Regions from separate parts of the Pseudoalteromonas sp. Bsw20308 genome, predicted to be linked through region 1. Evidence: predicted binding sites of a transcription regulator. Region 1 holds the regulator's gene; each other region holds the start of a gene.
The links. Region 1 encodes sigma-54, which starts transcription at its own class of promoters, with help from an activator protein. Its sites were predicted from a motif close to GTTGGCACGNNNNTNGNNT; they were not measured.

Region 1 (2,208 bases):
GCAGCTCTGCTGCAGTCCTGGCATATAAGTGAACTTAATTTCATAATATTAGTGTCGAGCAAGCTTCTCTTTGTGTTTAATAACTTGGCGATCGAGCTTGTCAATCAGCGAGTCAATGGCGGCGTACATATCTTGATGTTCAGTAGAGGCAAATAACTCAGCTCCACTTACATGAATCGTTGCCTCAGCTTTTTGGTTTAATTTTTCTATATCAAGAATGACATGAACATTATTAATATGATCTGAGTGTCTTTCTAGCTTCGCAAATTTGGTATTTACATAATCTCTTAATGAATCAGTTACTTCTACGTGACGACCAGTTAAGTTTAGTTGCATAAGCATTACCCTCTTTGTTTAGCGTCTTAAATCAAACTTTTTCGCTGATTTGACGGTGGAATAGCTAGAGATTCGCGATATTTTGCGATTGTACGTCTCGCTACTTTTATTCCTTGCTCAGCTAATATATCTGCAATTTTACTATCACTCAATGGTTTTGCTGAGTTTTCTGCTGCGATTAATTTTTTAATGAGAGCGCGTATTGCTGTTGATGAGCATTCGCCTCCATTTTCAGTACTTACATGGCTTGAGAAAAAATATTTAAGCTCAAAAATACCGCGAGGTGTATGCATATATTTTTGAGTTGTTACGCGTGAAATAGTTGATTCGTGCATTTCTACCATTTCTGCTACATCATTTAAAACCATTGGTTTCATGGCTTCGGGGCCATGCTCAAAAAAACCTTGTTGTTGCTTAACAATACAATTAGTTACTTTTAATAGTGTATCGTTTCTACTTTCTAAACTTTTAATAAACCATTTAGCTTCTTGTAGATGCGAGCGAATAAACTGGCTATCACCACTTGATTTAACGGTGCGTGACATTGCTGCATATTGGCTGTTGACTCTGATTTTAGGCATGCTATCTGGGTTTAGTTCAACAACCCAGCGACCTTTTATTTTTTTCACCGATACATCAGGAATTACATACTCAGATTCTTCTCTAACTATAGTATCCGCCGGTTTTGGGCTAAGAGTATGTATTAAAGTCATTATTTCTTTAAGCTCTTCTTCTTTGAGCTTTGTTTTTTTCATTAATGTACGATAGTCGCGAGCAGCTAATAGATCAATGTGCTCGGTTAAAATCATTTTTGTTTCATTAATATAGGGTGTTTCTTTATCGTATTGGTTCAGCTGAATACATAAGCATTCTTGTAAACTACGTGCTGCAATACCAACAGGGTCAAACAATTGAATTCGTTTTAAAACAGCTTCTATTTCGTCAAGTTCAACTTCGTTGTCTTCTTCGTTCTCTTGATTAAAACTTTCTAAAATTTCTTCGCAGCTCAGCGTTAAAATACCCGAATCATCTACGGCTTCAACAATCGCAATCGCAATCGCTTCATCGGTAGGACTAAAGGGAGTCAGTTGTAGTTGCCACATTAGGTATTCATGGAGCGTTTCAGTTGAGGAGCCTTGGTATATAGATTCATCTTCAGGCATTGGTCCTGATGATGACGCTGGGGCTGCGCTCATATATTCATCCCAACTAACATCCATAGCCATTTCATCACTTAGCGTATCTTTAGCAAGTGCTTCACCACTGTCTTGCTCATATTCGCTCGGAACATCATCAGCATTTGCGCTAACAGTTACATCGTCGTTATCTGCTTTTTGCTCGTTTTTACCAGCAGAATCTTCGGCGTAATCTTGCTCTTCAACCTCTAATAGGGGGTTGCTGTCGAGTGCTTCTTGTATTTCTTGCTGGAGATCCAATGTACTGAGTTGCAGCAGGCGAATTGCTTGTTGCAGCTGTGGAGTCATTGTAAGTTGCTGGCCCATGCGCAGCTGTAATGATTGCCTCATGTATCTCTAACAATCCTTTTATGTTGTTATAATTAATACTAGCAGATGCTTAAAGACATGGCGTAAATGTTACAGCCTAAATTGTTCGCCTAAATAAACATCACGTACTGTTTTATCGTTTAATACGTGCTCTGGTGTACCAGAAGCAATTAACTCACCATGAGAAACTATGTAGGCTTTTTCGCAAACATCAAGAGTTTCTCTTACATTATGGTCGGTAATTAACACACCAATACCACGATTTTTAAGATGTTCTATTATTTTCTTTATATCTAACACTGAAATAGGGTCAACACCAGCAAAAGGCTCATCAAGCAATATAAATTTAGGATCAGCGGCTAGTGCT
Region 2 (2,208 bases), 410 kb from region 1:
TGAGCTATGACGATGAGCTACTCATCATCGTCAGCATTTTTAATTCGCTCTAAACGGTCAAACTCTTCATATTCTGCCGCTTGGATTTCATCAAGAATAGAATCTACATCGGCAAGTTCGTCGCTGTCTTCAAATTCACCTGTAAGCGTTGAATTAGGCGTTAAATTGGCCTCTTCAAATAATGCCCACATTTCTTTAGCGTATTGAGTTTTTAGTATGCTTGGCGCAAATTCACCATAGTAGCGGCGTATGTTATTGACATCGCGTGCAAACATAGCTTGTGCACTGTTATTTGCTGAAGCGTTAACTGCTTGCGGTAAATCTATAATTACAGGGCCGTTGTTATCTACAAGTACATTAAATTCAGATAAATCGCCGTGTATTATACCTGCGCAAAGCATAAGCTTAATATAATGCATCATGAGTTTATGCTGCTCAATCGCTTGCTCTTCACTAAAAACGACATGTCCAAGTTGAGGAGCTACGTTACCATCCTCGTCCGACACGAGCTCCATAAGCAGCACGCCATCAATACAAAAGTAAGTATCAGGTACACGTACACCCACACCGGCTAAACGAGATAGCGCATCCACTTCGGCATTTTGCCAAATCTCTTCTTCTAATTGACGGCCATAGCTAGAGCGTTTGCCCATAGCACGGGCTTGGCGTCCACCACGTACTTTTCGGCCTTCTTGGTATTGTGCCGCTTTTTTAAAGCTACGTTTAACGGCATCTTTATACACTTTTGCACAGCGTATGTGTTCACCACAACGCACAATAAATACATCGGCTTCTTTGCCGCTCATTAGTCGGCTTATAACTTCGTCAATAAGGCCATCATCAACAAGAGGTTGTAGGCGTTTAGGTATTTTCACAGATTGCCTGCTAAGTAGGGTTGGTTATTAATCATTATTTATGAAAGTGCTCTGTATTTGTTTGTTTAATTGGCTCAAGCAGTATATCAGCTTTGAGAATTAAGGGCAGTAACGCAACTGCTCGTCAGTTATTAATCGTATTATTTTATTAGCTTATATATTGATTGCAATGCAATCAACCATAACTTTTTAAATTAATTTTTTTATCAAAATAATTTACTACTTCCCTATTGTTTGCACATTGTTTGCGTTTTTAAAGCGTAATCTTAATTTAATTCTTAAATACGAGGTTATTACTATGAAGCATTTTTCAACACTTGCCACTGTGGCAATATTATCTATTGCTTTTTCAGCTAATGTAGCTGCACGAGGCGGTGACAATCCTCCTGAAAGACCTGATTTTTCAACTATTGATACTGATGGTGATGGTGTAATTAGCTTTGAAGAGTTTAGTGCTAAAAAACCACCGCACGGCGATGCACAAACAATTTTTGATTCTATAGATGCCGATGGTAATGGCGAAATCAGTGAACAAGAGCTTAGCGATCATAAACCACCTCGTCGTGAACGTTGAAAGGATACTAAAATGATTAATAATATTGGCAGCAGCTCTGCGAGTTTTGTGCCGCAACAAAGTAATCAAGCTGAAAAATTAACAACAGAGCAAAGTGATTTTATTAAAGAAACGCTTGCACAGTTTGATGCCGAAAACTTAACTAGCGACGATGCGCAAAGTATTCAAGCGGCGTTTAAAGAGCAAGGTATTGCACCCACTAAAGAGCTTGCTGATTTAATGGGCGAACTTGAATTTGATGCTAAAAGTATTGGTGATGCAGGACGGGCAGAAGGCCAGCGTCCGCAAAACTCATTAGAATCAGTCGATACAGACGAAGTAGTCAGCTATTTAGATGAGCTCTTAACTGAGTATTCAAACCAGTTGTCTGATGAAGATAAAGAATCAATTCTTGCATCAGTGCAAGAGAAATTTGGTTTAAGTGAAGGCGATTCGCTGCTAAATGTAACTGCTTAGGTATTATTACTTAGAGTAAAGCTGACTGTTACTCGAAAGTCTTAAGTCCAAAGCCCAACGGTTAATTCTGTTGGGCTTTTTTATTGGCTTAATTTAACCGTGTTTCTATTTTGCTGGTGCCATCTTCTTCGGTAAATTTAAATACAAAATCTTTTTTACCATCTTGGTTTATATCAACTAACAGAATATCTTTGTTATTTTTAGGCAGCGTTAATTTTAATTTCTTACGTTTTTTATTTAGCAGTGAATCTTGCTCTCCGTAATAAATATACAGTGTTTTTTTACTGTATTTGTATACCGCAT
Region 3 (2,208 bases), 1.7 Mb from region 1:
ATACTTAAATCAACTTGGGCTGTGTAATTTGCAAGCCCTACGACAGGTATTAGAATGCTGTCTATTTTTTCTAAATATTCTTGTTCTCGTTTACGTTCTAAGTCGTACTCTTTACGAGAACGTGCTGCTAATGAGCTTTGCGAACCTGAATTTAATAAGCGACCATTTTGATCTGTAACAGTCACCCTAGCTGGCTCTAAGCCTTGTACTGCTGAAGCAATCATATCAACAACAGAGTCTATCTCTTCACCATTAAGAGAGCGCCCACGTTTAAGTGTTAACACAACGGTGGCAGATGGCTTTTTCTCTCTGCGCGCAAATACGTTCTCTTTTGGTATCGCAAGCAATACTTTCGCACGAGTAATATTATTAAGCTCTTCTATAGTACGTGCTAATTGCTGCTCTCTACCATGTTTGAGGCGCTCACGTTCAAGACGCTGACTAACCCCAAACCCCATATCTTGCATGATAATATCTGATCCCGAAGTAGGTCCTTGGTCTAACCCTTCGCGAGTCATTAATAATTTTATATTTTGATATTCACTTTCATCAACCGATACGACATTACCATCAAGTTGATATTCTATCTTTTGTGCATCTAAAAAATCGAGGGTTTGAATTAACTCTTCTGTTTGCATTTTACCCAATGGGCGCATATCTGGCTGACGTGCCCAAATAATGATAAAAATGGCAATAGCCAAACAAATAGCCAGAGCTATAACCAGTGTCACTTGGCGTAATACATCTGTACCATTTAAAGCACTTAAATAGCCTGATTTCTGTTCTTGTTGATCATCACTATCACTTTGGTCGATATCACCACTAGCAAGTGCAAGGTCTGTAGATTGGTTAGATTGCGCCACGATAATTCTCCACTACCTAGTTAAACAGGCATGTTCATGATTTCTTTGTAGGCTTCTACAAGTTTATTACGAACCTGTACTGTAGCTTCAAATGCAACCGAAGATTTCTGAGAAGCAATCATCGCCTCAGCAAGCGATACACTTCGGTCACCCATTTCAACTGCTTTTACTTTTTGGCCTGTATCTTGTTGTAACTCATGCACTGTATTTAGCGCATTACTTAGCATATCGCCAAATTGTGCAGTAGAAGTAGACTGCACTTGAGTTGGCAATTTATTAATTTGATTATTACGGCCAGCTTCAAGGGCCATTGATTGCATTTCTTGAAAGACAGCGCTATTTTGAATTTTCATAATTTTTCTCTGACAATGCAGTTAAGCTTATAAAGAGAATAAAGCACAAACCATGCCAGTTAAAAATACAATAAAAACAATTGGTTATAGTTAACTTGTGAGTCAGAGTTTTGACAACCCCAAATTAAATTAATTAAATTTGGGGCTTAGAGGGATTATGCAGGAAGTGAAATACCTAAATCGCGCATTTGCGCTAGCTTATAACGTAATGTTCGAGGGCTAATACCTAATGTTTCTGCTACATCTTTGCGCTTACCTTGACAGCGAGCTAATGTTTCTAAAATAATACTATGCTCTTTGTCTTTAAGTTCATCTTTATAGCTCCCGGTGTCAACCGCAAGTAAATCTTGCTTTGGCTCACCAACCATAGGCATTTTTTCATCGTAATATGCCGTGCTTAAGCTATTTATAGCTTCGTTTGACGTTGCTGTTTCCAATACTTCTGTTGGTGTAATTACAAAATCGCTTGCTACTAAGTTTTCGATAAAAATAGCATGTTCATTTATTGTATTACCACTTCGTAGTATCAGTGCTCGCTGAATTACGTTATCCAGTTCACGAACATTACCAGGCCATGCATGAGCAAGTAGTTTTTGCTCTGCTGCTTTATCTAAGTAGGCCATAGGCTCTTTACTTTTATTTATATGGCGTTCTATTAAATGCTTTGCGAGTATAATTATATCACCAGGGCGCTGGCAAAGAGGTCGCCACATTAATGGAAAAACATTAAGTCGGTAATATAAGTCCTCTCTAAATTGGTTCTTAGCGACCGCTTCTTTTAAGTCACGATTACTCGTTGCTAATACACGAACATCTAGTTGGATTGTCTTACGAGCACCTAAACGCTCTACTTCCCGCTCTTGTAGCACTCGTAGTAGCTTTGCCTGTAATCCTAAATCCATTTCAGTGATTTCATCTAGTAAAATTGTTCCGCCTTGCGCTTGTTCAAATTTACCAGGGCATGCTTGAATAGCACCTGTAAACGCCCCTTT
Region 4 (2,208 bases), on a different replicon from region 1:
TACTTTAGAACCAATACCCGCCCTTGGGTTAAACAAAAGGTTGATGTACTTCAAGCATGGATGGACGCAGATAAAATGGATAAGGTTGATCCCTACCATTTGCTCTTTACTATTTGGTCTACCACGCAATATTACGCCGACTTTCAGGCTGAGGTTTTACTCGTAATGAACAAATTAGAGTACGACGAAACCGATGTGGCACAAATTACGCAATCAATTGCCCACATAATTTTAAAAGGTATTGGTCTTAAAATACCTGAGCAAAGTGAGACTTAACCCATGACATCCTTTACTACACCCGATTTATTTGACGATCATCGCGATAACGTGCAAGTAGCAGACAGCGGCCTTTATCACTTTGGTAAAAAAACCACGTTTTATGGCAAAGTAGTTACCGTTACCTGCCCAGAAGACAACTCTTTTGCCGCCGATATATTGCATGAAAATGGTAAAGGTAAAGTGTTAGTTATAAACGGGTTTGCGAGCAAACGCTTTGCGTTTATAGGCGATATTATGGCTGAGCGTGCCCTAAATAATGGCTGGGAAGGCGTAATAATAAATGGCTGTTGCCGAGATATTGAGATACTTGCCACGATGAACTTACCTGTAATGGCGCTAGGCTCTACACCGCGTAGTACCTTAAAGCGCGGCTTTGGTGATAAAAACCAAGCTGTTACCATGCTTAGCACCACTATTGAACCTAACGATTGGGTTTACGCCGATATTAACGGTTTAATCATCAGTAAAACGCCCCTTATTTAGCACTCAAAACCATATAAATAGAGACCAACTTGGTGCACCTACGCACCAAGTTGGTTTGTTTTAGCTCATTTTAATCTCACTATTTCTACAGCCCACATTTACAAACCTCATACAACCCAATAAAACCTGACCAGTTGGACAGGATTTTAATTTATGGCATTCCTCTTGCTTAGGTTTTAAACAATATAATAAGCTAAACGATTAAAAAGCGGATCAGGCTCTGTAAAATAAAAACAAGATGTTACGCAGTGAGCTGAAAAATAATAAAAATTAATCCGTCTTTTTAATCACTCTAAATCTGAACTGCTTGGTCAGATTTTTTATAACGAGTGGTGATATGAGTACCAAAAATAATAATACGACCGGTATTTTTTGTGACCATGGTCCTACCCTGTGGCAAACAAACCACTCTGGAGTGCTTGCAAACAATCGCTTAGCTGTAAAAGATGTATTTGCAGTAAAGGGCGAGCGTAACAGCGCAGGCAACCCACACTGGTTTAAAACAGCTAAACCGGCTCAAAATACGGCAAGCTCGGTTAATAAGCTCATGACCGCTGGTTGTAACTTTATAGGCTTTACCCATACTGACGAGCTAGCTTATAGCTTAGAGGGTAATAATATACATTACGGCGCTGCGCAAAATCCTAAATTAAAAGGGCATGCTTGCGGTGGTTCGAGTATGGGGTCTGCTGCTGCAGTTGCTGCAAACTTAGCTGATATTGGCTTAGGCACCGACACCGGCGGCTCAATTAGAATACCCGCCAGCTATTGTGGTTTATATGGCATAAGGCCAAGCCATAACGTGATTGAAAAAGACGGCCTAATACCGTTGGCTCCGCCTTTTGATACCATAGGTTGGCTTACCCAAAGCGCCGAGCTATTAAGCGATGTAGGTAGTGTACTGCTACCAAATCAAGCTATTAATAACGTTGATACCTTAGTTATTTGTGAGCCGTTATTTGAACTCGTTGACCCTGCTTTACAAGCCCCACTTAAACAATTGCTTGAAAAAACCAAGCCTAATTTTAAGCACCATAAAGAATTTGAACTACCTAACAGCAACTTATTAAATGAACTTGCTGATAGTTTTAGAGTACTGCAAGGGCGAGCAATCGCAAAAACGCATAAAGATTGGCTTCAATTGCCGGGGCAACTTCCCCAGTTTGCTCCAGCAATTGCGGCACGTTTTAATATGGCGCTTGCCCTAACTGATCAAGAAGAACAAGAAGCACTAAAAGTACAAACCCAATGGCAAACACTAATAGCTAAAAACCTAAATACAAACAGCTGTTTATTTTTGCCAACCACCCCCACAACCGCACCTAAATTAGGCGCCGACACAAGCGCCTTACGCATGCAAATTATTACGCTTTCGGCAATTGCAGGGCTTAGTGGCTCAGCGCAAGTGCATTTACCGCTGGCTGATTTAGCAAATGATCATCCGTA

Region 2: D172_RS05205 (EF-hand domain-containing protein) is a predicted target of sigma-54. The motif match lies at 1,108-1,126, and genes of this name have one in related genera.
Region 3: fliE (flagellar hook-basal body complex protein FliE) is a predicted target of sigma-54. The motif match lies at 1,258-1,276, and genes of this name have one in related genera.
Region 4: D172_RS17955 (amidase family protein) is a predicted target of sigma-54. The motif match lies at 915-933, and genes of this name have one in related genera.

Annotation. Positions count from the first base shown of each region.
Region 1 is NZ_CP013138.1:801,805-804,012, forward strand. It holds gene ptsN (PTS IIA-like nitrogen regulatory protein PtsN) at 1-44, opposite strand, end outside; gene hpf (ribosome hibernation promoting factor) at 49-336, opposite strand; gene D172_RS03410 (RNA polymerase factor sigma-54) at 363-1,862, opposite strand; gene lptB (LPS export ABC transporter ATP-binding protein) at 1,932-2,208, opposite strand, start outside.
Region 2 is NZ_CP013138.1:1,212,477-1,214,684, forward strand. It holds gene D172_RS05200 (PA4780 family RIO1-like protein kinase) at 18-875, opposite strand; gene D172_RS05205 (EF-hand domain-containing protein) at 1,174-1,449, shown strand; gene D172_RS05210 (hypothetical protein) at 1,462-1,905, shown strand; gene D172_RS05215 (FG-GAP repeat domain-containing protein) at 1,994-2,208, opposite strand, start outside.
Region 3 is NZ_CP013138.1:3,043,540-3,045,747, forward strand. It holds gene fliF (flagellar basal-body MS-ring/collar protein FliF) at 1-863, opposite strand, end outside; gene fliE (flagellar hook-basal body complex protein FliE) at 884-1,216, opposite strand; gene D172_RS13450 (sigma-54-dependent transcriptional regulator) at 1,372-2,208, opposite strand, start outside.
Region 4 is NZ_CP013139.1:153,284-155,491, reverse strand. It holds gene D172_RS17965 (TetR/AcrR family transcriptional regulator) at 1-276, shown strand, start outside; gene D172_RS17960 (putative 4-hydroxy-4-methyl-2-oxoglutarate aldolase) at 280-762, shown strand; gene D172_RS17955 (amidase family protein) at 1,100-2,208, shown strand, end outside.